DNA from 2 places in the Afifella sp. YEN Y35 genome. Region 2 is predicted to be linked to the other one. Evidence: predicted binding sites of a transcription regulator. Region 2 holds the regulator's gene; the other holds the start of a gene.
The links. Region 2 encodes HrcA, which represses chaperone genes, less so after heat shock. Its sites were predicted from a motif close to GTTAGCACTCNCNNNNNGNGAGTGCTAAC; they were not measured.

Region 1 (14,822 bases), 590 kb from region 2:
CCAGCCCTCGATCGGGCGCCTGCTTATGCAGAAGATGCGACACCCGACGAGGTGCAGAGCACCCCACAAGTCGCACGCATCGCCCCCAATGCCGAACATTTCACGCTCAAGAACGGCATGGACGTGGTGGTCATTCCCGACAAGCGCGCCCCTGTCGTCACGCATATGGTCTGGTACCGCGTCGGTTCCGCCGATGAGCGGCCCGGTCAGTCGGGCAATGCGCATTTCCTCGAACACCTGATGTTCAAGGGCACGAAGAAGCACCCGGACGGCGAGTTCTCCACCTATGTGTCGAAGATCGGCGGTGAGGAGAACGCCTTCACCAGCAACGATTACACCGCCTATTACCAGCGCGTCTCGAAAGACCACCTCAAAGACGTGATGGCTCTCGAAGCGGACCGGATGAGCAATCTCGTCCTCACCGACGAGGTCGTCGCACCGGAACGCGACGTCATCCTGGAAGAGCGGCGCATGCGGGTCGACAACGATCCTGGCTCTCTCATGAACGAGGCGCTCAACCGGATCTTCTATCTCAATCATCCCTATGGTCGGCCGACGATCGGCTGGGAGAACGAGATCAAGGCGCTCAACGCCAAGACGGCGCTCGATTTCTACCATGAGTTCTACACGCCCTCGAATGCGATCCTGGTCGTCGCCGGCGACGTCACGCCGGACGAGGTGAAGGAGCTCGCCGAGGAAACCTACGGTCAGATTGAATCGAAGCCCGACAGCGCGCGGCCCGCGCGGCCGGCCGAGCCGCCCTCGCCCGGTGCGCGCACCATCACTGTGCGCGACGAGAAGGTGCGCGAGCCCAATCTGATGCAGTTTTATGCCGTTCCTTCGGCCGTCACCGCCAAGCCCGGCGAGGCGGAAGCGCTTTCGGTTCTCGCCGACATTCTCGGCACCGGCGCGACGAGCCGTTTTTATGACGAGCTCGTGCGCGACAACGGACCCGCGACCTATGCCGGGGCCTATTACAGCCCGACAGCGGTCGACGATTCCCGCCTGATCGTCGTCGGCATCCCGCGCGACGGTGTCGATCTGGAGACGCTGCAGGCCGATATGGAAGCCTCCATCCGCAAGCTCGCCGAAGAGGGCGTGAGCGATGAGGAGCTGACACGGGCCAAGAACTCCGTCGTCGCCGATGCCGTCTATTCGCAGGACAGCCAGCAATCGCTCGCCCGCATCATCGGCTCGGCGCTCGCGGTCGGTCGCACGCTGGAAGACGTTCAGACCTGGCCGGCGCGCATCCAGAAAGTGACGGCAAAGGACGTGCAGGAGGTGGCGCAGCGCTATCTCGATCCCGAGAAAGCCGCGACCGGCTATCTCAAGCCCAAGGTCGACCATCAGGCCGACATGTCTGAGGCTCCCGGCAACACGCCCGCCGCCTCACCCGCGCCGGAGACCGCCGATCCGGCCGCAGCGATGGAGCAGAACTGATGCTGCGCACCCTCTCGCTTGCCTTATCCTTCGGAGCCATAATGAGCCTTGCCGTTGCCATGCCGAGCCGCGCCCGCGCGATCGAAATCCAGGAAGTGACCTCGCCCAAGGGGATCACCGCCTGGCTCGTCGAAGACGACACGGTGCCGATCGTGAACATGCAGTTCGCCTTCCGCGGCGGCTCGGTGCAGGATCCGGAGAACAAATCCGGTCTCGCCAATCTCGCCTCCGGGCTTCTCGACGAAGGCGCCGGCGACCTCGATTCCAAGGCGTTCCAGACGCGCCTCGACAATCTCAATATCAAGCTCTCCTTCGACACCGGCCGCGACGCCTTTTACGGCTCCTTGAAAACGCTCGCCGCCAATGCCGACGATGCTTTCAATCTGACGAAACTCGCTTTGACAGAGCCGCGCTTCGACGACGAGCCGGTCGCCCGCATCAAGGCGCAGATCCTGTCGAAACTCAGAAGCGATGAGACCGATCCGAATGAGCTCGCCCGTCGCGCCTGGGCGAAGACCCTGTTCGGCGACCATCCCTATGCGCGCAACGGCGAGGGGACAGAGGAAAGCGTGGAAGAGCTGACGGCCGCCGACCTCAAAGGCTTTGCCGAGCGGAACCTCGCGCGCGACAACCTCGTCGTCGCCGTCGTGGGCGCGATCGATGCGGAAACGCTGAAAGGTCGGCTCGACGAAGTCTTCGGCGATCTGCCGGAGAAAGCCGACCTCAAGCCGATCGCCGACGTCACCGCGGCCGCAGGCAAGACGGCGCATGTCGATCTTCCCGTGCCGCAGACCTCCATCCGCCTCGGCGGACCCGGCATCAAGCGCGACGATCCGGATTTCATCCCGGCCTATATCGCCGACCACATCCTCGGCGGCGGGACCTTTTCCTCCAGGTTTTATCGCGAAATCCGCGAGGAGCGCGGACTGGCCTATTCGGTCGGCACGAGCCTCGTGCCCTTCGATCATGCGGGCGTCTGGGTGGGAGCTGCCGCGACGCGTGCCGATGCCGCCCAGGAGGCCGTCGATTTGATGGTGAAGGAAGTCAAAGACATGGCGGAGAACGGGCCGACGGACGAGGAGCTCGCCGATGCGAAGTCCTACCTCGCCGGCAATTACGCCCTGCGCTTTGATTCCTCCGGCAAGATCGCCAAGCAGCTTCTCGCCATCCAGCTCGACCATCTCGGCATCGATTACGTCGACAAGCGCAACGAGCTCATCAATGCCGTGGCGCGCGAGGACGTGCAGCGGGCCGCCAAGCGGGTTTATGGCGAGCCTCCTTCGGTGATCACCGTCGGGCCGGCCGCGAGCTGATACTCCTTTCGTAACCTCCGCCGGGGCGATCTGGCTTCGCCCCGGCCCTCTCCTCCTCCGCCTTTCACCCGCGCCACTCCCCTCCCTTGCCCCGCCAGAGCCCCTCTGCGAATCTCAGCCTCGCAGAGAAAGGGGGGGCGTCATGTCTTGGAGAGAGCTCCGTCACAGTGCGGGCTTGATGCTGCTGGCCGCAGCCGTCTTTGTGGGAGCGGCCCAGAATGCGGCGCTGGCGCAGGATCCGCGCCTCACCACTCTCGGCGAGAAAGCCACCGCAGCGCTTGAAAAGGGCGAGACCATCGCGGCGCTCGATCTGCTCGGAGAGGCGTCAGACATCGTCTGGCGCGAGGGCCCGCTCGCCTTCCGCAAGGCGCTTGCGGTGAGCTCTGCCGAAGGTTTCGGCGATTATGTTCCCCGTCCCGACGATCGCTACCGCCCCGGCGAGACGATGCGCGTCTATGCCGAACCCGTCGCCTTCAGCTACGTGCCGCAGGACGGCGCGTATCTCGTGGCGATGGATGTCGATCTCACGATCAGCAATCTGACGGGACAGGTGATCGCCGAAGGCTCGAAGGTGTTTTCGGTCAAGACGACCGTGACGGCGCCGAAGCGGGAGTTCAACGTCGTTCTGTCCTGCCCCGTCCCTGCGCTGCAGGCCGGCAACTAACGGGCCGAGTTCACGTTTCACGACACGAAGAACGCCAAGACGGCGGGGTTCTCGATCCCGCTCGAAATCATCGAAACCGACCAGGAGACCCCGCAATGACACCGAAAACAGCGCTCATCGTCGGTGCAGGGCCGGGATTGTCGGCGGCGGTCGCGCGCCGTCTTGCCGAACGCGGCACCAGGATCGCCCTCGCTTCGCGCACGATGGAAGCCAACCAGGCGCTCGCAAGCGAACTCGGCGGGCGCGCCTATCGCTGCGACGTCGCCGAAGAAGACCAGGTGGCCGACCTCTTTGAGGCAGTGGAGCGGGATCTCGCGGCACCCGATTTCGTGCTCTTCAATCCGAGCTATCGCAGCAAGGGACCGCTCGTCGAACTCAAACCTCACGACGTGGAAACGTCCCTGAAAGTCACGGCCTACGGCGGTTTCCTCGTCGCGCAGCAGGCGGCGAAGCGGATGATCGAGGCCGGCGGCGGCGCCATTTTCTTCACCGGCGCGTCGGCGAGCGTCAAAGGTTTTGCCCGATCGGCGCCCTTCGCCATGGGCAAATTCGCCCTCCGAGGCCTTGCGCAGTCGATCGCCCGCGAATTGCAGCCGCAGAACATTCATGTGGCGCATTTCATCATCGACGGTGCCATCCGCACGCCGGGGCGCAGCGAAGCCGACGACAAGCCGCAAGCGCTGCTCGATCCGGATGCGATCGCCCGCTCCTATCTCGGCGTTCTCGATCAGGAGCGCTCCGCCTGGAGCTTCGAGGTGGAGCTACGGCCCTGGCTTGAGAGCTTCTGAATCCGCCTCTCCCGCCGGGGATTCACTCAGCTCGATGTCGACTTTCGTGGGATCGAAAGCGAGATAATGCGCAATGCGCGAGATGGCGGGATAGGGATTCTCGTAAGACCAGGCGATATCCGACACGAACGTTTTGTCCGTCATGAGCGAATAATAGCTCGCGGCGCCCTTATGCGGGCAAGTCGTGAGTTTGTCCGAACGCTGCATATGCGCCATGCGGACGTTGTGGCGCGGAATATAGATGACGTCCGCGCGGTCTCTCTCGGACACGACGACTGCACGAGACGAGCGCGCGAGCAGGAGATCACCGAGGCGAACCCTCACGAGGCCAGAATAGACGCTGAAGCTGATCGGATGCTCTTTGTGCGGCATCGGCATTCCCCCGAGCCGGGCTCGTAATCCGTTCAACCATGCAAATTCAAGTAGAATCTTAGCGAATTTTGGCGCTTGCATAAAAACTTGGCAGGCGGTGACGCGTCACCGCCTGCCAGACATCTTGGGCACGAAGATCCGGCCCGCACAGGCGGGCCCGTGCGTCAGGCGAAAAGCTTGGCTGCGATCTCAGCCACGTGACGGCCCTGGAAGCGGGCGCCGTCGAGCTCGTTGGCGCTCGGCTGGCGCGAGCCGTCCGCATCGGACAAGGTCGAGGCGCCATAGGGCGAACCGCCGGTGATCTCGTCCATTTTCGTCAGGCCCTGGAACGAATAAGGCAGGCCGACGATGACGAAGCCCTGATGCAGCAGCATCACCTGCGTGGAGGTGATGGTCGTCTCCTGGCCGCCATGCTGGGTGCCCGTGGAGGTGAAGACGGCGCCGACCTTGCCGACGAGCGCGCCCGAGGCCCACAGCCCTCCGGTCTGGTCCCAGAAATTTTTCATCTGCGAGCACATGACGCCAAAACGGGTCGGCGTGCCGACGATGACCGCATCGTAGTCGGCAAGCTCGCCGGGTTCGGCGATCGGATACGGCTGATCCAGAAGATAACCGGACTTTTCCGCGATCTCCTGCGGCACGAGCTCCGGCACACGCTTGACGGTCACGTTGGCGCCGGCGCTCGTGGCGCCCTCGGCAACCGCCTCGGCCATCTGCATCACGTGGCCCCAGCTCGAATAATAAAGCACGAGAATCTTCGCCATATCTCAATCTCCGTTTGGCAATTGCACGGTAGGCCCCTAACTAGGGGGCGACGCTCCTTTCGCCAGACACGATTTCTGGCCCGCATAGCGCCTCTGCGTCGAACGATATCTGGCCTCGCATCCGCACCGGATGTGCGCCGGATTTGAGGCAAAAGGCTTTCGCACTTCGATGCGTTCTCGCCAGTTGACAAGCCCGAGGCCAGCACCTATCTCCCGCTCGCTTAGCACTCACACCTAGAGAGTGCTAACACCAGCAAATCCCCTCATTGGGCGCAGCGCGCCCGCATAAAGGACGCGAGGAAGAAACATGAAGTTCCGCCCTCTGCATGACCGTGTTGTGGTCCGCCGGCTTGAGTCTGAAGAAAAGACCAAGGGTGGCATCATCATTCCGGACACCGCCAAGGAAAAGCCGCAGGAAGGCGAAGTCATCGCCGTCGGCCCTGGCGCGCGTGACGATAACGGCCAGGTGCAGGCCCTCGACGTGAAGGTCGGCGACCGGATCCTGTTCGGTAAGTGGTCCGGCACGGAAGTCAAAATCGATGGCGAAGATCTCCTCATCATGAAGGAGTCCGACATTATGGGCGTCATCGACAGCGAGAGTGTGGCGCAGGCGGCCTAATCGCCGATCGCGCTTTCTAATTTCCCGCAATTCAACAAACAGAGGTTCGCAATATGGCAGCCAAGGACGTGAAATTCTCCGCCGATGCGCGTGAGAAAATGCTGCGTGGCGTCGATATTCTCGCCAACGCCGTGCGCGTAACGCTCGGCCCGAAGGGCCGCAATGTGGTGATCGAGAAGTCGTTCGGCGCTCCGCGCATCACCAAGGACGGCGTTACCGTCGCCAAGGAAATCGAGCTTGATGACAAGTTCGAGAACATGGGCGCGCAGATGGTGCGCGAAGTCGCTTCGAAGACGAACGACATCGCCGGTGACGGCACCACGACCGCGACCGTTCTCGCCCAGTCCATCGTCAAGGAAGGCGCCAAGTCGGTTGCCGCCGGCATGAACCCGATGGACCTGAAGCGCGGCATCGACATGGCCGTCGCCGCGGTCATCAAGGATCTCGAGAGCCGTTCCAAGACGATCGACACGTCTGCGGAAGTCGCTCAGGTCGGCACGATCTCGGCCAATGGCGACAAGGAAGTCGGCCAGATGATCGCCGAGGCGATGCAGAAGGTCGGCAACGAGGGCGTCATTACGGTCGAAGAGGCGAAGAGCCTCGAGACCGAGCTCGAAGTCGTCGAAGGCATGCAGTTCGACCGCGGCTATCTCTCGCCGTACTTCATCACCAACCCCGAGAAGATGGTCACCGAGCTTGAGGATCCGTACATCCTCCTGCACGAGAAGAAGCTCTCGAACCTGCAGGCAATGCTGCCGGTCCTCGAGGCCGTGGTTCAGTCTTCCCGTCCGCTCCTGATCATCGCTGAAGACGTCGAAGGCGAGGCTCTTGCCACGCTCGTCGTCAACAAGCTGCGCGGCGGCCTCAAGGTCGCGGCCGTCAAGGCGCCTGGCTTCGGCGATCGCCGCAAGGCCATGCTGCAGGACATCGCGACGCTCACGGGCGGCACGGTCATCTCTGAAGATCTCGGCATCAAGCTCGAGAACATCACCCTCAACGAGCTCGGCACCGCCAAGAAGGTGACGATCACGAAGGAAGAGACCACGATCGTCGACGGTGCTGGCGACAAGGCCGACATCGAAGCTCGCGTTTCCCAGATCAAGGCGCAGGTCGAGGAGACCACCTCCGATTACGACCGTGAGAAGCTGCAGGAACGCCTGGCGAAGCTCGCCGGCGGTGTTGCGGTCATCCGCGTCGGCGGTGCGACCGAGACCGAGGTGAAGGAGAAGAAGGACCGCGTCGACGACGCCCTCAACGCCACCCGTGCGGCGGTTGAAGAAGGCATCGTTCCGGGCGGCGGCGTCGCTCTCCTGCACGCCAAGCAGGCCGTCACCGGCCTCAGCTCCGACAATCCGGACGTCCAGGCCGGCATCAAGATCATCCTCAAGGCGCTTGAGGCTCCGATCCGCCAGATCGCCTCGAACGCCGGTGTCGATGCTTCCGTGGTCGTTGGCCGCATTCTCGACAAGGGTGAGGCCGATTGGGGCTTCGATGCCCAGATGGAAGAGTACAAGAACCTCGTCCAGGCCGGCATCATCGACCCGACCAAGGTCGTTCGCACCGCTCTCCAGGACGCGGCGTCGATCGGCGGCCTTCTGGTCACCACCGAGGCCATGATCGCCGAGCTTCCGAAGAAGGAAGGCGCTGCTCCGGCCATGCCGGGCGGCGGTATGGGCGGCATGGGCGGCATGGACTTCTAAGGTCCACGACCCTCGCTTTTCGGAAAGGGCGGCTTCGGCCGCCCTTTCTTTTTGCCTGCCATGAAGCGTTCGTTTCGCGCCTTGCCGCGGACGCCCGGCCGCCAAAAGCCTTGGCTCAAAGCCCTGGCCGCAGGCTCACCTCCGAGGCCAGCGGATCGCCCGCCGGCTCCGGCATCCGCTCGCGCGGCGCGACCTCTGGCGCGATCCGCCGCTCCTCCGCATCACCCGAGCGGAGAGGCCCGGCGACGACTGCGCGAGGCGCGGAGACGGGCAGGTCGCCATTCGGCCGGGGCCTCTCGAACGCCCCTGGAAAGCTCGCAGTCGCCGCATCGATCTTGCGAAACGTTTCCACGGCGTCGGATTTGAACAGGACGTAGAGGCCGAATATCAGACCGAGGGAACAGGCGATGGCGATCGCGCCCATCACCTTGCCTTGCAGCGCGACGGCGCGTGTGCGCCGGTCGTCGGCGTCTTCGGCCTTGGCAGCCATGATCGCGGGCCCGCCCGGTCTTCGAGAGTGAAACCGGACGAACCCTAAAGAAGATGCGTTCCCAAAGGGTTACCGGCTTCCGGCGGCCTCGGCGGCAGGATTGCGGTCAAGCTCTTGCGCAACGGCATCGACCAGTTTCTCGGCCACACGGCGCGTCGTATCCGACCAGGGAGCGCGGCGCGACATGACGAGGCACGCCTCCGAGCGCAGGATGACGCCGTCGTCCAAGATCTTCAGGTGGTTCGCCTTCAAGGTCGATCCGGTCGAGGTGATGTCGACGATGACATCCGCCATGCCGCCGGCGGGCGCGCCTTCGGTGGCGCCGAGACTTTCCACGATCCGGTAGAGCGCAATGCCGTGGCTTTCCAGGAAGCGCTGCGTCAGGTTCCAGTATTTGGTGGCGATGCGCAGGCGCCTTCCGTGGCGCTGCAGAAAGCCCGCCGCCACATCGTCGAGATCTTCCATCGTGGCGACGTCGATCCACAATTCCGGCACAGCGATGACGACATCGGCATGGCCGAAGCCGAGCGGCAGGATGCGGCCGATCTTCTCCTGCCAGGCCGGCACCGTCTCCTGAATGAGATCGAGCCCGGTGACGCCGACATGGACCCGGCCGAGGCCGAGCTCGCGCGAAATCTCGGATGCGGACAAAAAGGCGATCTCGATTTCCGGGCAGCCTTCGACCTCGCCACGGTAACGCCGTGCCCCGCCGATGCGCGCGACCTTATAGCCGGCCGCCGCCAGACGCCGCTCCGTCTCCTCCATCAGCCGGCCCTTGGAGGGGATCGCCAGAGTGATGGTCTCGCTCACGACACACCTCCGAGCCCACTGCCGAGCGCGCCAGCGAAGGTTCTCGCCTCGCCGAGATCGATGGTGAATCCGGCGGCCGGGATCGGCCGGTCGGCGCCGAGCATTTCCAGAAGCCGGTCGTAGCGCCCGCCGCCGGCGGCCGTGCGTCCCGTCGCGGCATCGCGGATCTCGAAGACGAGGCCGGTGTAATAATCGAGCGAGCGGCCGAAGCCTGCTTCGAAGACGACTTCGAGGCCCGAGCTGCGGCGCTCGAGCTTTTGCATGCGCCGTTCGAGACGTGCGCCCGGCTCTTTAAGATCGATGCCGAAACGCCGACCGAATTCGGCGAGACGCCCGGGCAAGTCCTGCGGCGTGGCCTCGATCGCCAAGAACGCCTTCAGGACCGCCACTTTTTCTGGCGGGATCTCGGTCTCGTAGAGGGCGCGCTGTTCCAGAAAGCGCGCGGCGATCTCTTCCGGCGCCCGGCTCGCATAGGCCTGATAGCCCTGCGCTTCGAAGCGCTCGGCAAGAAGCGTCGTCAATGCCTCCTGGTCCTGATCGCCGACAGCCTTCTCCAGATCCGGTTCGAGCCTTGAAGGCGCACTCGCCGAAGCTGTCTCTTCGAAACGCGCAATCAGCCCTTCGATGCGACGGTCGGCCCCGAAGGCGCGGCGGAAACGCTGGCGCCAGGCCTGCGGCAATTCGAGGGCGGCGAGAAGTGCCGTGAAGAGGCCGATATCGCCAATCCTGAGGCGCATCCCGGCAAGGCCCGTGCGCCTGACCCCTTCGACGGCAAGCGCCAGGAGCTCGGCATCGACATTGGCGCGCTCCGCCTCGCCGATCACCTCGAACCCGGTCTCGGCGCGTTCCGCCGAACCGCGGTCGTGGCGGCGGAAGACGACGCCTTCATAGAAGTATCGCCCCGCCTCAACGCCGGAGCGCAGATGATGCAGGCAGACGGGGATCGTAAAATCCGGACGCAGCGCGAGGCGCTCGCCGCTCGGCCCTTCCGTCACGAACATGCGCCGGCGAATGTCCTCGCCCGCCGTCTCCAGAAACGGATCGGCGGCATGCAGCACCGGCAGGTCGAGCAGGCGCCCGCCCGCCCCTTCGAAAAGCGGCCGCAAGCTCATAGGGAGACACTCATAAGGAAAGGCTCATCGGCTGACACTCCCCGCGCCTTTCCCTGCCGGCGTCACCCGCATCTCAGGCCTCGCCGCACTGCCGCTTCAGGAGCGCCTTCACCTCTTCGACGAGGTTGGTGCGCACCACGTCGAACTGGCCCGGCCGCTCTTCCTTGTATTCGTCATGGCTTGCGATCGCGGCGGCCTGACGCTTGCCTTCCAGAAGGTCCTTCACCTGCAGGCGACCGCTGTCGAATTCGTCGGAACCGGCGATGATGGCGCAGGGCGCGTTGCGGCGATCGGCGTATTTGAGCTGCGCCTTCATGCCGGAGCCGCCGAGATACATCTCGACCGGAACCGGGCGCTCGGCAGGGCCGAGGTCGGCGTTGAGGCCGGCGCGAAGCTCCGCGGTGATCGCCTGATAATCGGCGAGACGCGACTTATCCATGACCGTGACGACGACCGGTCCGGTCTCGTCCTCGGAGCCGAGCTTGCCGAGATTTTTCAGGGCCGCGGCAAGGCGCGACACGCCGATCGAAAAGCCGGTCGAGGGCACGTCCTCGCCGCGGAAGCGGCCGACGAGTCCGTCATAGCGCCCGCCACCGCCGACGGAGCCGAAGACGACCTTTTCGCCCTTTTCGTTCGGCACCTCGAAGGTGAGCTGCGCCTCGAAGACCGGCCCGGTGTAATATTCCAGGCCTCGGACGATTGATACATCAAGCCGTATCTTCTGTGTTCCGTATCCTGCCGACCGAACCAGCTCGCTCAGCTGCAAAAGCTCTTCAAAGCCCTCGCGGGCGAGATCGCTGTCAGAAAAGAGCTTAATGTACTCTTTGATAAAACGGGGATTTCCAACAACGAGAGGCAAAGGGCTTTCTGAATGGATCTGAAGATCAGAATCTAGCACTTCATCGACGGGCATCGACATGAAGAAGCCATTCGAGCGCTCCTGCTGAGGCGCGTAGAGTTTCTCAAGCCGTTCGATTTGGGAAGCCGAAAGCCCCGCGCCTTTCGTAAAATCGCCGCTCTCGTCCTCGCGGCCTTCGCCGAGCAGCTCGCGCACGCCATCGAGGCCGAGACGGTCGAGCTTGTCGATCGCCCGCAACACGGTCAGGCGCCTTCCGGCATTCTCCTCGCCGCCGAGGCCGATCGCCTCCATGACGCCGTCGAGAACCTTGCGGTTGTTGACCTTGATCACGTAGTCGCCGCGCGCAACGCCGAGCGCCTCCATCACATCGGCGGCCATCATGCAGATTTCCGCATCCGCCGCGACGGAGGGCGCGCCGACCGTATCGGCGTCGAACTGCATGAACTGCCGGAACCGGCCCGGCCCCGGCTTTTCGTTGCGGAACACCCAGCCGGCGCGATAGCTGCGATAGGGCTTGGGAAGCCGCTCGTAATTCTCCGCCACGTAGCGCGCCAAGGGCGCCGTCAGGTCGTAGCGCAGCGACAGCCAGGCCTCGTCGTCATCCTGCAGCGAGAAGACACCTTCGTTCGGGCGGTCCTGGTCGGGCAGGAATTTGCCGAGCGCTTCGGTGTATTCAAAGAAGGGTGTCTCGACCGGCTCGAAGCCGTAACGCTCATAGACGCGCTTGATCGCGGCGAGCATCTCTTCGGTCGCGCGGATATCGCCGGCCTCGCGGTCGACAAAGCCGCGCGGCAGGCGCGCGGGGAGCCTGTTCTTCTTGTCCTTGGAGGCCATTTCAGATCGTTTCGCTTGGGTTTTCGGCATCAGAGCCGGGCTTCTCCTAGCCGAAGCAGGATGGAGCGGCAACCGGGCGGGCAGCGTCGGCTCGACACGGGGCGCCTAGGCTTTTCGGCTAAATGGGAAGACGGCGCCCCTTTCACTTGGATGTCCTACGCCCCTTTCGGAAGTGGCCGCGTGAAAGCCCTGCGCGCCTCTTCCACCTCGTCGCGGCAGAAACAGCCTTCGATGTGGTCGTTGACGAGGCCCATCGCCTGCATGAAGGCATAGACGGTCGTCGGCCCGACAAACGACCAGCCGCGCTTCTTCAGCGTTTTGGAGAGGGCGGCCGATTCCTCCGTGTGGGCGAGTTTCACGAGCGTTGCATGGTCGAGGCGTTCGGGCCTTGCGTGCTCATGAGGTTCGAAACTCCAGAAGAACGCCGCGAGAGAGCCCGTCTCTTCCACGATCTCGATCGCCCGTTTGGCATTGTTGATCGTGGAGACGATCTTGCCGCGATGGCGGATGATGCCGGCATCCTTGACAAGACGCTCGACCTCCGGCTCGCCGAAGCGCGCGACTTCGCGAAAATCGAACCCGGCGAAGGCGGCGCGGAAATTCTCCCGCTTCCGCAAGATCGTCAGCCACGAGAGGCCGGACTGAAAGCCTTCCAGACAGATCTTTTCGAAAAGCCGGATATCGTCCTCGACCGGCCGACCCCATTCGCGGTCGTGATAGGTGCGGTAGAGCGGATCGCCCGCACACCAGAAACAGCGGCTCTGGCCGTCATCCTCGTGCACCAGGCCCTTCGTTGCGCCGGTCTCGTCACTTTCGCTCACAGGCAGCCGCTCCTCGTCTCGCCATCATCATCGCTCCGCCGTCGTGTCGGCGCCCCGCAGGCCATTCACGCTTCCTTAAGCCTCTTCGGCAACCCGAAATTCACTGCGATTTCGGGTTTCAGGGTGGCGTTTACCCGCATTTGTCAGCCCCGCACTAGCGTCGTCTGTATCTCTTAAAAACTGCCGCAATCTCAACTGACTGCGACGCTGGGTGACGAGGGTTTCGATGAAGCAGGTTCTTCTCACGCTTGCAGTGCTGAGCCTTGGTGCGCTCACGCCTCAGGCGACGATGGCGGGTTCGGGCGGCAAACCGGCCGTGCCGCTCAAGGCCGAATTGCAGCAGGAATGGCTGTCGCAATTGGCGGCCGGACCGGCCCAGGGAGCGGCTGCGCGTCCGATCATGCTGGCCGATTCCCGCCGCCCTCAGGCCGTCGTCGAAAAGCGCGGCCTTCTCCAGGTTCTCTTCGATCCGCAGCCGCGGGCGCAGTATTACGCGCAGCCGCAGCGCCAGCTCTATGCGCAGCCGCAGCGCCGCCTCTATGCCGGACCGCAGGCGCCGCAGCCTCAGCCGCGTGCGGTCTATCGTTCGCGCAATCAACCGGCCCGCTTTATCGCACCGCCCCCTTCGCAACGGCAGATGCCGGCGCGCGCCAATACCGCGGGCTATCCGACGCCCGTCTATCTGCGCCAGGAGCCGCGCGCCGTCGCGCGCCCCGCGCCACGTCAGATGCGCCCCGCCACCCCGGTGAATGCACCGCGTGTCGCCCCTGCCGCGCCGCAGGTTGCGGCCCGTCCGGCCGCGCGTTTGATCGACCCCGCCTATCTTCCGACGATCGTCGATTACGACACGAGCCAGGCGCCCGGCACGATCGTCATCGATACCAACAATCGCTACCTCTATCTCGTCCAGGCGGGCGGCAAGGCGAAACGCTATGGCGTCGGCGTCGGCCGGCCTGGCTTCCAATGGGCCGGCACCCACAGGGTGACGCGCAAGGCGGAATGGCCGTCCTGGTATCCGCCTGAAGAGATGAAAGCGCGCCAGCCGGGGCTTCCCGACCATATGGAAGGCGGGCCGGACAATCCGCTCGGCGCCCGTGCGCTTTATCTCGGCTCCACACTTTACCGCATCCACGGGTCGAACCAGCCCTGGACGATCGGCCATGCCGTCTCCTCCGGCTGCATCCGCATGCGCAACGAGGATGTGATCGAGCTCTACAATCAGGTCGGCGTCGGCACCGAAGTCGTCGTGCTTTAACCGAGCACACCCGACCACCCGTCTCAAATCCCGCAAGTGAGTTGTCTGCCATGGTGCTCCGAGCCTGTCTCGGAGCACGCAGAGAGCGGCGTGTGACAATGGCAGATGCGCCACACCTTCGCGCGCATATGCATTGCGCCGCCAGGCGCGGCTTGTCGCCGCGTCAACCGCTTTCTAGAGAATTTGCAAGGAGTAAGAGGTTGATCGCATGTTTCATCGCAGACTGATCCGCACGGGCCTGCCGGCCATCGCCATTCTCGTGCTGGGACTTTTCGGCAGCGCCCAGGCGCTCACATTTTTCGATCCCGTGAGCGGCGGCTTCGTGGAAGTCGATCAGCGCTACTCGAAGAACCGCAAGCCGCCGGCCAAGTATCACCGGCAGACGGTGCGCTTCTCCACGAGGGAGGCGCCCGGCACGATCATCATCGATACCAACAAGCACTTCCTCTATTACGTCCTGTCGCACAATCGGGCCGTGCGCTACGGCATCGGCGTCGGACGCGAGGGCTTCGGCTGGGACGGCGAAGTGCATGTCGCGCGCAAGAGCGAGTGGCCGCGCTGGTTTCCGCCGCAGGAAATGATCGCGCGGGAGCCGCGCCTGAAGAAATACGCCGACGGCATGCCCGGCGGCCCGAGCAATCCGCTCGGCGCCCGCGCGCTTTATCTCTTCGACGGCGGCCGCGACACGCTCTACCGCATCCACGGCACCAACGAGCCCTGGACGATCGGTCTCAACGTCTCGTCAGGCTGCATCCGTCTCGTCAACGACGACATCATCGACCTCTACAACCGCGTGCAGCCGGGGGCGAAAGTCATCGTCCTTTGAGGTGTCCATCGACGCAAAGGTGACGCATTCGCGTCACTTTTCGTCCGCATGGAACGATTCGAATGTGTCGCGCATTTATGTGCCGAAATGACGCAGCGGCGGGGAGCGCCCCACCTTCCCCGCCCTGCGAAATCGGAGGCACTCATGCGCAACGT
Region 2 (14,822 bases):
CATCGACGGTGGCGAGATCGAGGATGTTGTTGATGAGGACGAGGAGCGAATCTGAGGATTGCGCGATGTGGTCCATATATTCGCGCTGCTGGGCGTTGAGTTCGCCCGCCGCGCCGGCGGCCAGGATCTGCGCAAAGCCGATGATGGAGGTGAGGGGTGAACGCAGCTCGTAGGAGACGTGCTGGATGAAATCGGATTTGAGCCGGTCCGTTTCCTCAAGCAGCCGGTTGCGCTCTTCCAGGAAGCGATGCGCCTCGGCCTTCTCCGTCACGTCGGCGAAGGTGAGGAGCGTCATACCCTGCGGCAGCGGCACGGTGGAATATTCGATGATGGAGCCGTTGCGCCGCTCCATCCGCCCCGCGAGGCTCTCGGCCGCCTCCATCCGCGTGATGGCATTGGAGATCTTGGTCCAGGCGCCCTGTTCGGGAAAGAACAGCATCCAATGCCCGATGAGGGTCGAGATATGCGGCTCTTCCTTGAGGAAATCGGGCGACAGCTGCCACATCTCGGCAAGCACCGGATTGTAGAGCCTCAACCTTCCGTCCGATCCGAAGACGCCCACCGCTTCCGAAAGGTGGTCGAGCGTCTCCCCCTGCATGCGCGACAGGGCGTTGACCCGGCTTTCCAGGGACAGGCGCTCGGTGACGTTCTCGTAGATATAGGTGAAGCCGCCCTGCTGGTTGGGCGTGGCGATCATGCGGAAGGAGCGCCGGTCCGGCAGGTGCCACATCTCTTCGCGCGGCTGCGGATCGGCGTAATGTTCAAGATGCTGGCGCCGCCATTCGCGGTAATTCGCCTGTTCCGGCAGGCGCCGTTCGGCCCGAATCTGGTCGAGAAGGACGCCCTCTTCGGTGCCGGTCGCGAGAAAGCGCGCCGGCAGGTCCCACAGAGCCCGGAAGGCGGCATTGGCGAATTGCAGCCGCGCCTCGCCGTCGAAGACGGCAATCGCCGTCGAAAGCTGGTCGAGGAGGCGGGAGTTGACCTCGATGTTCTGCTTGAGCTCCTGGCGCGCGGTCTCGACTTCCGTCACGTCGATGGCAAGGCCGATCGTGCCGTTCTCGACCTTGATGTCGAAGATCTCCATCTGCTTTTCGGCACCGGCAATCTCGACCGGGGCCACCGCATGGTAATGGGCCCCGTCGCGATGCGCCTCGCGCACGGCGCCGCGCGTTGCCGGCTCCAGCAATTCCGTGCCGCGTGTCGTCACCATGGTGAGATCGGGTGCGCCCACGGCCTGAACGTAGGCGGAATTCGCCCAGCTGAGCCGCCCGTGCTGATTGCGGCGCCACAGCGGGAAGGGCAGCGCCTCGGCGAGGCTGCGCAGCGCCGTCATCTCGGCGATGACGACGCCGGCCTGTTCTTTCAATTCGGCGAACGAGCGGCGCTCGCCGGTCAGCTCGCGCAGGCGCAAAATGACGCGGGGGCCGCTGGTACGCCCGTTCGCCTCCAGGAAGCAGTCGGTCTGCGTGCGCAGCGAGAGATGGAAGGCTTCTCCCGTCTCCCAGAGCTGATCGAGAGCCCATTGCAGCTCTTCGGCACTGCGCGGTTCGAGCCAGGAGAAGAAATCGAGAAAGAGCTCGCCGGAGGTCGGCGCGCCGACATGGCTCGGCAACGTCCCATGTACGTCCGCGGCGGCGTCGGGACGGCTCCAGCACAGGGTCTTCTGGTCGTCACTGGCAAGGAGCGCTTCGGAGCGATCGAGCGCCTGCTTGAGCCGGGCGATCTGCTGTTGTGCGGCGGCGAGGCCGTTGTCGCGGTCGCGCCGCAACAAGAGCGACAACGCAATCGTGGCCGCGCCGGCGAAGCCCGCGGTAATGGCGAGCCAGAGGATCTGGGAAAAACCCGTCCCTTCCCCGAAAAGCGGATGGGCGAACGCACTGTCGGCGGAAAAGGCGAAGAGGGCGGCGGTCGCGACGCCGGGGATGAGCCTGCCCGAAGCTCGAATCGCTCTGTGCCGGGCCTGCCGGTTCAATATCGTCTCCGCCACGTCTGCTTGATACCGGGTGACCGCCCCGGCATTCACACCCGAATCGTACCTTACCCGCTTCGCCGAAAGTCGGAAAGGTTACCGCGAGTTAATAAACATTCGGGCCGGCCGCTGGGGAGCGGCCGGCCCGATGAAGCGCTTCGCTGAAACGAATCAGTAGCGGTAATGGTCGGCCTTGAACGGCCCTTCCGGCGAGACGCCGATATAGTCCGCCTGGTCCGGCCGCAGTTTGGTCAGCGTGATGTTGAGCTTCTTGAGGTGCAGAGACGCAACCTTTTCGTCCAGATGCTTGGGCAGCACGTAGACCTGGTTCTCGTACTTTTCCGACTTCGTCCACAGCTCGATTTGCGCCAGCACCTGGTTGGTGAACGAGGCGGACATGACGAAGCTCGGATGGCCGGTGGCGTTGCCGAGATTGAGGAGGCGCCCCTGCGACAAGAGGATCATCCGCTTGCCGTCCGGGAACTGAACCATGTCGACCTGCGGCTTGATATTGGTCCATGTCAGGTTGCGCAGTGCGCTGACCTGAATTTCGTTGTCGAAGTGACCGATATTGCCGACGATCGCCATGTCCTTCATGGCGCGCATGTGGTCGAGCGTGATGACGTCCTTGTTGCCCGTGGCGGTGACGAAGATGTCGGCCTCCGGGGCCGCCTCTTCGAGCGTGACGACCTCAAAGCCGTCCATCGCCGCCTGCAGGGCGCAGATCGGGTCGACTTCCGTGACCTTCACCCGGGCGCCGGCGCCCCTGAGCGACTGCGCCGAGCCCTTGCCGACATCGCCGTAACCGCAGACGAGAGCGACCTTGCCGGCCATCATCACGTCGGTGGCGCGACGGATGCCGTCGACGAGCGATTCGCGGCAGCCGTATTTGTTGTCGAATTTCGACTTCGTGACGCTGTCGTTGACGTTGAAGGCCGGGAACGGAAGAAGGCCCTTCCGCTGCAGGTCGTAGAGGCGCATGACGCCCGTCGTGGTCTCTTCCGAGACGCCGCGGATGGCGCTCCGCACCTTCACGAACCACTCGGGGTCCTTCTCCAGCCGGCGCTTGATCACCGCATAGAGCGCCTCTTCCTCTTCGTTCTGAGGGTCGGAGATGAGGGACGGGTCGTTCTTGGCGCGCGCGCCGAGGAGGATGAGAAGCGTCGCGTCGCCGCCGTCGTCGAGGATCATGTTGGCGGTTTCGCCGTTCGGCCACTCGAAGATGCGGTCGGCGTAATCCCAGTATTCGGGAAGCGTCTCGCCCTTGATCGCATAGACCGGGATGCCGGCAGCGGCGATGGCGGCGGCCGCATGGTCCTGGGTCGAATAGATGTTGCACGAGGCCCAGCGCACTTCCGCGCCGAGAGCGACCAGCGTCTCGATGAGGACGGCCGTCTGGATCGTCATATGCAGCGAGCCGGCGATGCGCGCGCCCTTGAGGGGCTTCGATTCGCCGAACTCCTCCCGCAGCGCCATGAGGCCCGGCATTTCGGTCTCGGCGATTTCGATTTCCTTGCGGCCCCAATCGGCCAGCGAAAGATCTTTGACGATGAAATCTTCGTTCTGGGACATGCGGTTCTCGGCTTGTGGAAGATCAGTTGCTTGGCGCGCGGTTACCATGGTGGGCAGAGGCCAGCAAGTCGCGGCCGCGGCCTCTGTCGAGCGCCAGTTGACGATAGGGAACCTGCGCGGAGCTGTCTCGTAAAAGCTGGCGGAGCCGGTACCGATACGAAAACGGCAGGAAGTCCGGGGCTTTTGTCGCGCGGTTTCAATGTGCGCGCCGGTCCGGTGAAACGCGGCGAGCGTTGCATCGGGCGAAGCCCAGTTCAGCTTTCACGCGCGAGCTTGAGCGCAGCCGCACGCTGCATCAATGCCTGAAGCACACCGTCGAGGCGTCGCGATGCCGCGCGGTCCTTCAGCTCCTCACGCTCGTCGAAGGCGTTTTCGGCCTCCGGCAAAAGAAAATGCTCGGGGATCACGAGAGCGCCAAGTGCGCTCGCCTCGAGCACCTGCCGCAGAGCGAGGAGCCCGCAAAGACCGCCGAACGGGTCGCCCGACGCCGATGCGAGTGCGAAGACGCGGTCGCGGAAGGGCCTCACGTCCTCCCGCCCCATCCAATCGATGGCATTTTTCAAGACGGCCGGGATGCCGGCATTGTCTTCCGGGCTTACGATCAGGACGGCATCGTGAGCCCGGAATTGCCGGGCGAGGGCGCGGGCTTTCTCCGGGACACCGCCCCGCAAGTCCACATCGCCCTCGTAGAACGGCAAAGGGTAATCGCCGAGCGACACCCGCGTCACCTCCGCACCCCTAAGGGCGAGCGTCTTGGTGGCGACGGCGGCAAGCCGGGTGTTGAGCGAACCGGAGCTCAGCGAGCCCGGCAGCACCAGCACCCGAATGGCCATCAGGCAGCCTCTTTTTCGAAGATCCAGACCCGCCCGGGAGGCAGGTTGAAGGCCACCCACGGCGACTTCTCCACCGTGAAGGAGCCGGGAACGGACTTCTGCGGCGATGTGAAGGAATAAGAAAGCTGGGTCAGATTTCCGCCAGGGCGCACGCGCGACAGGCAGTCTTCGATGAACCGGCGCCGCTTCTCCTCGGGAATGAGGAGCACGGGCACGCCGGACAGGACGGCGGAAAACTTGGTGTCGGCGAACTCGCCGAGCGTGTTCTGAAGGTCGAAAGCGTCGCCGCGGATGAGATTGACCCTCGGAAAGCGCTTCTTCAGCAGGTCATAGAAATGCTGCTCGAACTCCACGCAGACGAGGCGTTCCTGCGGAATGCCGGAGCGGATGAGCTCCTCGGTGATGACGCCGGTGCCGGGCCCGAGTTCCAATGTCCAGCCTTCCGGATCGGGCCGGCCGTGCTTGATCATCATGCGGGCGAAGGCGCGACTGGACGGCGACACCGCCCCCATTTTTAAAGGGCGTTGGGCCCAAGTCTTGAAGAAGCGGAATTCGTCTTCGATCCGTTCCGCTAAAGGCGTCCCCGTTTGGACCATTTTTCGACCTTTCATGCTCTTGTCACGGCACTCATAAAGTAATGCGCCGCTTCCCCCGTTTCAGGCATTTCCATGAAACTTATGTGTCGCCGAGGGATTCCAGAAAATCCTTCACCCGGGCGAAGAAACCCGTAGATTCGGGATTGTTGTCCTCCGACTGCGCCTTTTCGAATTCCTCGAGGATTTCGCGTTGCCGCCGCGACAGGTTCTGTGGCGTTTCGACGACGATCTGCACATACATGTCGCCGAAATTGCGCGAGCGCAGGATCGGCATGCCCTTGCCTTTGAGGCGGAACTGCTTGCCGGTCTGGGTTCCCTCCGGCACCCGGACGCGCGTGCGCCCGCCTTCGACCGTCGGCACTTCGAACTGACCGCCGAGCGCCGCCGTGGTGAAGGAGACCGGCACGCGGCAGAAAATGTCGGCTCCGTCGCGCTGGAAGAATTCATGCGGCTTGATCGACAGGAAAATATAGAGGTCGCCGGCCGGTCCGCCTCTGAGGCCCGCCTCGCCCTCGCCGGCCAGGCGGATGCGGGTGCCGTCTTCGATGCCGGCTGGAATGTTGACGGACAGAGTCCGCCGTTCCGAAAGCCGCCCGGAGCCCGAGCATTTGCTGCACGGGTCGGAAATGACGGTGCCGCGGCCATGGCAGGTCGGGCAGGTCTGCTGAATCTGGAAGAAACCCTGCGTGGCGCGGATGCGTCCGGCGCCGCGGCAGGTCGGGCAGGTGGTCGGCGAAGAGCCGGGCTTCGCGCCGGAACCCGAGCAGATGTCACAGGTGACGGAGGTCGGAACTTCGATCTCCACCGTCTTGCCGTTGAACGCCTCTTCGAGCGTGACTTCGAGATTGTATCGGAGATCCGACCCGCGCTCGCGTCCGCCGGAGCGGCGCCCGCCGGCCATGAACTCCCCGAAAATATCGTCGAAAATGTCGGAGAAGGAGCCGAAGCCCGCAGCCCCGGCACCGGCGCCGCCACCGCGCCCGAAGCCCCCATTCTCGAAGGCCTGATGGCCGAAGCGGTCGTAGGCGGCGCGCTTTTGCGGGTCGCGCAGCACCTCGTAGGCTTCGCCGATTTCTTTGAAGCGGTGCTCGGCCTCTTCATCACCCGGATTGCGATCCGGATGGTATTGCATGGCCATTTTGCGAAAGGCTGATTTGAGAGCCTTCTCGTCGGCCTCTCGGCCCACGCCCAGAACTTCGTAATAGTCGCGCTTGGCCACGGCTCAGGCGCTCCTCTTGATTGATGCGAAAGGCACAACCCCCACCGGCCGCAAAGCGAGTTTGCCGCGGCTGCGCTTTCCCTGCGTGTAGCGGGCGCGCCGGACGGCTGCAATGCGAGACGGGCGCAGGTTGCGCCGATTGCCTTTATTTACCACTGCAAATCGTGCAGCCCGGCAAGCCGACGGAAAGCTAAGACGCTCTCGATGCCGCGTTCCCGCGCGATTGTCCCCTTCATCCGCACAAGAGGTGCAGCGGAAGGGAAAAGTCGCGGCGAGGATTGCAGCAATGGCCATGGACCGGGCGGAAATGACGAGCCCGAGGCGATGCCTCGGGCTCTCGATCATTGGCGTTACGCGGACTTTTTCTGGTCGTCGTCCTGGATTTCCTCGAAATCCGCGTCGACCACATCCTCGTCCTTGTTGCCGCTGGCCTCGCCGGCGGCTTCCGCACCGCCTTCGGCACCGGATTCTTCCTGCGCCTTGTAGACGGCCTCGCCGAGTTTCATGGAGGCCATCGCCAGGGCCTGCGACTTCGCCTCGATGTCGGCCTTGTCGTCGCCCTTGGCGGCTTCCCTCAACTCGGCAAGCGCGGTTTCGATCGCCTGCTTGGTTTCGCCGTCGACCTTGTCGCCATGCTCAGACAGCGACTTCTCGGTGCCGTGGATGAGGGCTTCGGCCTGGTTCTTGGCTTCCACCACCTCACGCCGCTTCTTGTCGGCGTCGGCATTGGCTTCGGCTTCCTTCACCATCTTGTCGATGTCCTCGTCGGAAAGACCGCCCGAGGCCTGGATGGTGATTTTCTGCTCTTTGCCGGTGCCCTTGTCGTGCGCCGAGACATTGACGATGCCGTTGGCGTCGATGTCGAAGGTCACTTCGATCTGCGGCATGCCGCGCGGTGCGGGCGGAATGCCCTCGAGATTGAACTGGCCGAGGATCTTGTTGTCGGCAGCCATCTCGCGCTCGCCCTGGAAGACGCGGATCGTCACGGCGTTCTGGTTGTCTTCGGCCGTGGAGAAGACCTGGCTCTTCTTGGTCGGGATCGTCGTGTTGCGGTCGATGAGGCGCGTGAACACGCCGCCGAGCGTCTCGATGCCGAGCGACAGAGGCGTCACGTCGAGAAGCAGAACGTCCTTCACCTCGCCCTGCAGCACGCCGGCCTGAATGGCCGCACCCATGGCGACGACCTCGTCCGGATTGACGCCCTTGTGCGGCTCCTTGCCGAAGAGGTTCTTCACCACTTCCTGGACTTTCGGCATGCGCGTCATGCCACCGACGAGAACCACCTCATCGATGTCGCCGGCCGCGATGCCGGCATCCTTGAGCGCCGCCTTCACCGGGTCGACCGTGCGCTGCACGAGGTCATCCACCAGGCTCTCGAACTTGGCGCGCGAGAGTTTCATGGTGAGATGCTTCGGGCCCGACGAATCGGCGGTGATGTAGGGCAGGTTCACCTCGGTCTGCTGCGAAGAAGAAAGCTCGATCTTCGCCTTCTCCGCGGCTTCCTTGAGGCGCTGCAGTGCGAGCGGGTCGTTCCTGAGGTCGATGCCCTGCTCTTTCTTGAACTCGTCGGCGAGATAATCGACGAGGCGCATGTCGAAATCCTCGCCGCCGAGGAAGGTGTCGCCGTTCGTCGACTTCACTTCGAACACGCCGTCGCCGATTTCCAGCACCGAGATATCGAAGGTGCCGCCGCCGAGGTCATAGACGGCGATGGTCTTGCCGTCGTTCTTGTCGAGGCCGTAGGCGAGGGCGGCCGCCGTCGGCTCGTTGATGATGCGCAGAACTTCCAGACCCGCAATCTTGCCGGCGTCCTTGGTCGCCTGGCGCTGCGCGTCGTTGAAGTAGGCCGGAACGGTGATGACGGCCTTCTCGACCTTCTCGCCGAGATAGCTTTCCGCCGTTTCGCGCATCTTCTGCAGGATCATGGCCGAGATCTGCGACGGCGAATATTTCTCGCTGTTCGCTTCGACCCATGCATCGCCATTGTCGGCGCGCACGATCTTGTAGGGAACGAGCTTCTGATCCTTGGCAACGGTCGGATCGTCGAAGCGCCGGCCGATCAGGCGCTTGACGGCGAAGACGGTGCGCTGCGGGTTGGTGACGGCCTGGCGCTTTGCCGGCTGGCCGACGAGGCGCTCGTCGTCCTCGGTGAAAGCCACCATGGACGGCGTGGTGCGCGCGCCCTCGGAATTCTCAATGACTTTAGGATTCTTGCCGTCCATGACGGCGATGCACGAATTCGTCGTGCCGAGGTCAATGCCGATGACTTTCGCCATGTTCAATCACTCCTTTGTCGGCAGGCCGGCCGGACCCCTTCTGGCATCCGCACGAGGCAAAACGCCTTCACCAGCCCCCATGGTCTGACGTTCGAAAACCTTTCGCGCTGGCTCTCCGCCGCGCGTTGACGGTCATATAAGAAGGGGGTTTCGGAGCCGCAAGTAAGAAGGGCCCTGAGGTTGCACAAGCCGTGCGGCCGACCGAGATATTGATGAGACCGCTGTCGCAGCGTCTCGTGCTTGCTGGCAAGCGTTTGAAAACGCAGAAGGTCTGGATTGAAAGATTCGGCATGACAGCTCTTGAGGGTTTCAAATTGGCGCCAGGCTTCCTCGACCGGGGCGCGCAGGAGCAGCTCGTCGAAGATCTGCGTGCGCTCCTGAAAGAGGCACCCTTCTACACGCCCGTCATGCCGCGTTCCGGCAAGCCCTTCTCGGTGCGCATGACGAATTGCGGGACGCTCGGCTGGGTGTCCGACCGCGCTGGCTATCGCTACCAGCCGACGCATCCCGAGACGGGTCGGCCATGGCCCGCGATCCCACAGGCTCTTCTGGATGCCTGGGCGGAACTCGGCGGCTATTCGAGGCCGCCGGAAGCCTGCCTCGTCAATTTCTATGCGTCGGGAACGCGCATGGGGCTGCACCAGGACCGCGACGAAGAGGATCTCGCAGCACCCGTCGTGTCGCTGTCGCTCGGTGACGAGGCCGTGTTCCGCATTGGCGGACACAGCCGCAAGGATCCGACCCGTTCGCTGCGCCTGAAATCCGGTGACGCGCTGGTTCTGGGCGGGGAGGCGCGTCTCGCCTTCCACGGTGTCGACCGGATCATCGCCGGCACCTCGACGCTTTTGCCGAAAGGCGGGCGGATCAATCTGACGCTGCGGCGGGTGACGAAGGGCGAATAGGTTCGCCCTCGTAGGCGCCTATGCCAGATCCTTGCCGAAATCGCTCTTGCGGAAGAGAGCGTGGAGCGTGATGCCGGCCTGACGGAAGGTGTCTTCCGCACCTTCCTGCCGATCGACGAGCGTCAACACGTGCTCCACCTGGGCGCCGGCCTCGCGCAGGATCGAAATCGCCTGTATGGCCGATCCACCGGTGGTGGTGACGTCTTCGACGACGAGAAGGGACTGACCTGTGAGGCTCTCGCCTTCCGCGAGCCCTTCGATCTGGCTCTGTGTGCCATGGCCCTTCGCTTCCTTGCGCACGAAGATCGCCTTCACCGGCGTGCCGGCAACCGCGCTCATCGCCGCCGTCGCCGAGACGAGCGGCACGGCACCCATGGCGAGCCCGCCGACATAGACGAGCTTCAATTCGTGCGCTTTCGCCGCGACGGCCGCACCGATGAGGCGTGCGCCTTCCGGATCGAGCATCGTCGGTTTCAGGTTGAAGTAGATCGTGCTCTTGCGCCCCGAGACGAGCGTGAACTCGCCGCCCTGGCGGAAGGAACGTTCCTTGATGATGGAAAAAAGTGCTGCTTGATCGTCCATGTCGCCTCCGCCTCCCGAAAGGCAGGAAAGCCGGCGGCGGGTCAAGCCTTCAGCGTGCCGGGCAAGGATTTGTGCAGGCCTTTCGGCCGGCAACACTGCCGAGCGTGGGTCGCGCCACCTGACGCTGCACAAAGAAAAACGCCCCCTCTTGCGAGGAGGCGCATTGGTCAAATCCGGTGGGAATGGCGCTTACTGCGCCTCGGGCTTCGGCGCCTGATTGGCGGCCTTGTCTGGGGTCGGTCCGCCTTTGGCGACGCCGACGAGGGCCGCACGCAGAACCCGGTCGCCGATCATGTAGCCGTCCTGGGCGACCTGCACGATGGTGCCGGCCGGCACGCTCGGGTCCGGGACCTCGAACATCGCCTGATGGCGATGCGGATCGAACCGTTCGCCCATCGCCGGGATCATCACGACCTCATGGCGCTCCAGAATGCGGTCGAGCTCGCGCGCCGTCATCTGCACGCCTTCGAGCAGCGCCTTCAGCTCCGGATCTTCCGTGCCCCAGGCCTTTTCGTCGACGGCACCCAGCGCACGGCGCAGATTGTCGCCGACCTGCAGCATGTCGGTCGCGAATTTGGTCATGGCATAGCGACGCGCGTCCTGCACGTCGCGGGCGGCGCGCCGGCGAAGATTCTCCGCCTCGGCGGCAGCCCGCAAAAGCCGGTCCGTGAGGTCGGATTTCTCCGCCTCCAGCCGGGCGATCAGCTCTTCCACACTCTCCTGTGCGGCGGCGTCCTCGGCGGCCTGCGCGGCGGCGTCTGCCTCTGCGGCGTCCATAGCAAATTCGGCGCCAGCGCCAAGCGGCGGCTCGTTGTCCTGTCTCGGCGCTTCGTTGGTTTCGGTGTTACGCTTTTCGGTATCCATCGCGAAGCTTCGATCTCTCGTAGGTGATCTCAAGTCGAGCGGCATATCAGGGCTCACACGGGGAAAATCAACCCGCAGGCCCGCAACCTATGTCTAATCACGCATTCTCAGCGGCGAATGAGCTGCGTCATCAGCTGCGCCGTGTAATCGACCACGGGAATGACGCGAGCATAGTTCAGTCGGGTCGGGCCGATCACGCCGAGCACCCCCACGACGCGTTCTCCGCTGTCTCGGAAAGGCGCCACGACGAGGGATGAGCCGGAGAGCGAAAACAATTTGTTCTCCGAGCCGATGAAAATGCGCACTCCTTCGCCTTCTTCCGTCAGGTTGAGGAGCTGGATGATGTCCGTCTTGGTCTCAAGGTCGTCGAAGAGGATCCGGATGCGCTCCAGGTCCTCGATCGCCCTGAGATCCGTCAAAAGCTTGGATCGGCCGCGCACGATGAGGGTCGCCGGCTCCTGTGCCGGGCCCGACCATTGCGCCAGCCCCTCCGAAATAATCGTCTCCGACAGGGCGTCGATGGCCTGCCGGCGCTCTTCGCGCTTGCGCTCGAGCTCGGCGCGCGCTTCCGCCAGCGTGCGCCCGCGGATATGGGCGTTGAGATAGTTGGAGGCTTCCGTCAGGGCCGAGGTCGGCAGGCCGCGCGGCACCGTGACGACGCGGTTTTCCACCGTGCCGTCATCGGCGACGAGAACGACGAGCGCCCGATCCTGTTCGATGCGCACGAATTCGATGTGTTTGAGCCGCAGATCCTGTTTGGCGGCAACGACCACGCCGGCGCCTTCCGACAGGCCCGACAAGGTCTGGCTCGCCTCCGTCAGCAGCGATTCGACGCTCTTTTCGCCATCGCCGGTGCGCACCTGCTTCTCGATCGCCTGCCGCTCGCTGTCGCTGAGGCCGCCGACCTCCAGAAACGAATCGATGAAGAACCTGAGGCCCATCTCCGTGGGCATGCGTCCGGCGCTCGTATGCGGCGCAAAGACGAGACCCATGGATTCCAGGTCCGACATGACATTGCGCACGGACGCCGGCGACAAGGCTGTCGACAGAAGGCGGCTGATGTTGCGCGAGCCGACCGGCTCGCCGCGTTCCAGGTAGCTCTCGACGATGCGCCGAAAGATCTCCCGCGAACGGTCGTCCAAAGCTGTCAGCATTTCCGATTTCATCATGGGACATTCCCCGGTGCCGGGGGCACCTTTGATGCCTCATATTGCTTCGTCGAGGGCATCACGCAAGGCACTCGCCTTGCCGTCGGCGGATGGAATGCGTAACAGGGCCCACATTCTTGAAGGAGGATTTCATGCGCCCATCGCGACGGGCCGCCGAGGAGATGCGCGCCGTCTCGCTTGAGCGCCGGGTTTCGAAATATGCGGAAGGATCGTGCCTCGTTCGCTTCGGCGACACGCAGGTGATGTGTCTGGCAAGTGTCGCCGAGCAGGTGCCGCCGTGGCTGCGCGGCGGTGGCCGCGGCTGGGTGACGGCCGAATATGGTATGCTGCCGCGCTCGACCGGCGATCGCATGCGCCGCGAGGCGAGCCAGGGCAAGCAGGGCGGCCGCACCATGGAAATCCAGCGCCTGATCGGCCGCTCATTGCGCGCGGTCGTCGATCTGAAGGCTCTCGGCGAGCGCCAGATCACCGTCGATTGCGACGTCATCCAGGCCGATGGCGGAACGCGCACCGCGGCGATCACCGGTGCCTGGGTGGCGCTGCACGACGCGCTCGAATGGATGCGCGCCCGCGACATCGTCAAGGCTCCGGTCCTCACCGACCATGTGGCGGCGATCTCTTGCGGCATCTATCGCGGCGAGCCGGTGCTCGATCTCGATTATGCGGAAGATTCCGACGCGGAAACGGATGCGAACTTCGTCATCACCGGCAGCGGCAATCTCGTCGAAGTGCAGGCGACGGCGGAGGGCAAGCCCTTCAGCGAGGAAGAGCTTATCGCCCTCATGGGCCTGGCGCGCAAAGGTATCGGCCGTCTCGTCGATTTGCAGAAGATGGCGGTCGAGTGATGTTGAAACTGGCCTTGGAGCCCGGACCTCTCGTCGTTGCGAGCCACAATCCCGGCAAGGTGGCCGAGATCCGGGCGCTCCTCGACCCGTTCGGCTTCACGGTTCATTCCGCGGCCGATCTCGGTCTGATCGAGCCGGAGGAAACCGGCTCGACCTTCGCCGAGAACGCGATTTTGAAGGCACGCACCGCCTGCGACGCCGCGGGCCTTCCCGCACTTGCCGATGATTCCGGCCTCACGGTCGATGCGCTGAACGGCGATCCCGGCATCTATTCCGCCCGCTGGGCAGGGCCGGACAAGGACTTTGCCCAGGCGATGCGCAACATCGAGGAGAAGCTTCAGATGCAGGGGGCGGTGATGCCCGAGGCCCGCGGCGGAGCCTTCGTCTGCGTCCTGGCGCTCGCTTTGCCCGATGGGGTGGTGGAGAGCTTTGAAGGAAAAGTGGAGGGCACGCTGGTGTGGCCGCCGCGCGGCGAACATGGCTTCGGTTACGATCCGATGTTTCAGCCGGAGGGCCATGAGCGCACCTTCGGCGAGATGAGTGCGGAAGAAAAACACGGCTGGAAGCCCGGTGAACGCAATCCGCTTTCGCATCGGGCGCGTGCGTTCGAAGCGTTCGCCGTTGCCTGTCTCGGTCTCAACGGAGGCTGATGCTGCATGATCCCGGCCGCGGAGACGGAATTCGGCATCTATCTGCATTGGCCCTTCTGCGCGGCCAAATGCCCGTATTGCGACTTCAACTCGCATGTGCGGCACCAGAAGGTGGACCAGGCGGCCTTCGTTTCGGCTTTCCGTCGCGAGCTCGGCTTTTTTGCCGAACGCACGCGCGGGCGGCGGGTGACGAGCATCTTCTTCGGTGGCGGCACACCGTCCTTGATGGAGCCGGCGACGGTCGCAGCGCTTCTCGAGGCGATCGCCGCGAACTGGACGGTTGCGGAAAATGCTGAAATTACCCTCGAGGCCAATCCTTCGAGTGTCGAGGCGGAACGCTTCCGCGGCTATCGCAAAGAGGGGGTGAACCGGGTCTCGCTCGGCGTGCAGGCCCTCGACGACGCATCGCTGAAGGCGCTCGGCCGGCTGCACAACCGCGCCGAGGCGCTCGCAGCTGTCGAACTCGCCCGCGAGATCTTTCCACGCCTCTCCTTCGACCTCATTTATGCGCGCTCGAACCAGTCGCTTGAGGATTGGCGGCGCGAGCTCGGCGAGGCCATCGGCTTTGCGGCCGATCATCTGTCTCTTTATCAGCTGACGATCGAGCCGGGCACGCCGTTTGCGGCCCTCCATCAGGCCGGCAAGCTCACGTTGCCCGATCCCGACGCTTCGGCCGATTTCTACGAGCTGACGCAGGAGATGATGATTGCCGCCGGCCTGCCGGCCTACGAAATCTCCAACCATGCGCGGCCGGGGGCGGAAAGCCGTCACAACCTCACCTACTGGCGCTATGGCGAATGGGTTGGCGTCGGTCCCGGCGCCCATGGCCGCGTGCGCGGCGAGGGTGGGCGTTTTGCGACCGTGGTGGAGGCGCATCCGGAGACATGGCGCAGCCGGGTCGAAGAAGCGGGCAACGGCCTGATCGAAGATCGCCTTCTGAGCCTGGAGGAGGAGGCGGACGAGCTCCTCGTTATGGGGCTGCGTCTCGTCGAGGGCATCGATCTTGCGCGTTATCAGGCGCTTGCCGGCCGCCCGCTGCAGGAAAGCCGGATCCACGACCTCGTGGAGCACGGCATGATGCAGCTGGAGCCGGACGGCCGTCTGCGCGCGACGCCTGCCGGTCTCGTCGTCCTCGATGCCGTCGTGGCCGATCTTGCTGCGTGATGAGAGCCTTAAGGTGGTGGTTAACCCGGCCTTAAATTGCCGCTTTTAGCGTTACACCGGATCCTTATGGCAGTGCAGGACATCTGATGGCGGGGCGGAAGGCAAAGCAGCGCGTCGAGCCGCGGCTCCGCGAGAGCGGTGGCATCCGCGTGGAGGCGCGCGACCGGCCGGCCGGCGGGAC

Region 1: a site for HrcA is predicted at 5,562-5,590, ahead of groES (co-chaperone GroES). Genes of this name have one in related genera too.

Annotation. Positions count from the first base shown of each region.
Region 1 covers NZ_CP180203.1:2,528,895-2,543,716, forward strand. The annotation lists gene ACK8CP_RS12050 (M16 family metallopeptidase) at 1-1,440, shown strand, start outside; gene ACK8CP_RS12055 (M16 family metallopeptidase) at 1,482-2,753, shown strand; gene ACK8CP_RS12060 (hypothetical protein) at 2,896-3,417, shown strand; gene ACK8CP_RS12065 (SDR family oxidoreductase) at 3,513-4,205, shown strand; gene ACK8CP_RS12070 (DUF427 domain-containing protein) at 4,179-4,577, opposite strand; gene wrbA (NAD(P)H:quinone oxidoreductase) at 4,742-5,341, opposite strand; gene groES (co-chaperone GroES) at 5,649-5,960, shown strand; gene groL (chaperonin GroEL) at 6,014-7,660, shown strand; gene ACK8CP_RS12090 (hypothetical protein) at 7,776-8,150, opposite strand; gene hisG (ATP phosphoribosyltransferase) at 8,220-8,915, opposite strand; gene ACK8CP_RS12100 (ATP phosphoribosyltransferase regulatory subunit) at 8,957-10,072, opposite strand; gene hisS (histidine--tRNA ligase) at 10,146-11,765, opposite strand; gene ACK8CP_RS12110 (DNA-3-methyladenine glycosylase I) at 11,921-12,586, opposite strand; gene ACK8CP_RS12115 (L,D-transpeptidase family protein) at 12,987-13,841, shown strand; gene ACK8CP_RS12120 (L,D-transpeptidase) at 14,050-14,667, shown strand; gene ACK8CP_RS12125 (L,D-transpeptidase) at 14,812-14,822, shown strand, end outside.
Region 2 covers NZ_CP180203.1:3,122,352-3,137,173, reverse strand. The annotation lists gene ACK8CP_RS14935 (ATP-binding protein) at 1-1,972, opposite strand, end outside; gene ahcY (adenosylhomocysteinase) at 2,141-3,541, opposite strand; gene ACK8CP_RS14925 (NADPH-dependent FMN reductase) at 3,796-4,374, opposite strand; gene ACK8CP_RS14920 (class I SAM-dependent methyltransferase) at 4,374-4,877, opposite strand; gene dnaJ (molecular chaperone DnaJ) at 5,050-6,189, opposite strand; gene dnaK (molecular chaperone DnaK) at 6,540-8,465, opposite strand; gene ACK8CP_RS14905 (alpha-ketoglutarate-dependent dioxygenase AlkB family protein) at 8,756-9,367, shown strand; gene pyrE (orotate phosphoribosyltransferase) at 9,386-9,949, opposite strand; gene grpE (nucleotide exchange factor GrpE) at 10,139-10,813, opposite strand; gene hrcA (heat-inducible transcriptional repressor HrcA) at 10,921-11,982, opposite strand; gene rph (ribonuclease PH) at 12,114-12,827, shown strand; gene rdgB (RdgB/HAM1 family non-canonical purine NTP pyrophosphatase) at 12,827-13,477, shown strand; gene hemW (radical SAM family heme chaperone HemW) at 13,484-14,641, shown strand; gene ACK8CP_RS14870 (transglycosylase domain-containing protein) at 14,728-14,822, shown strand, end outside.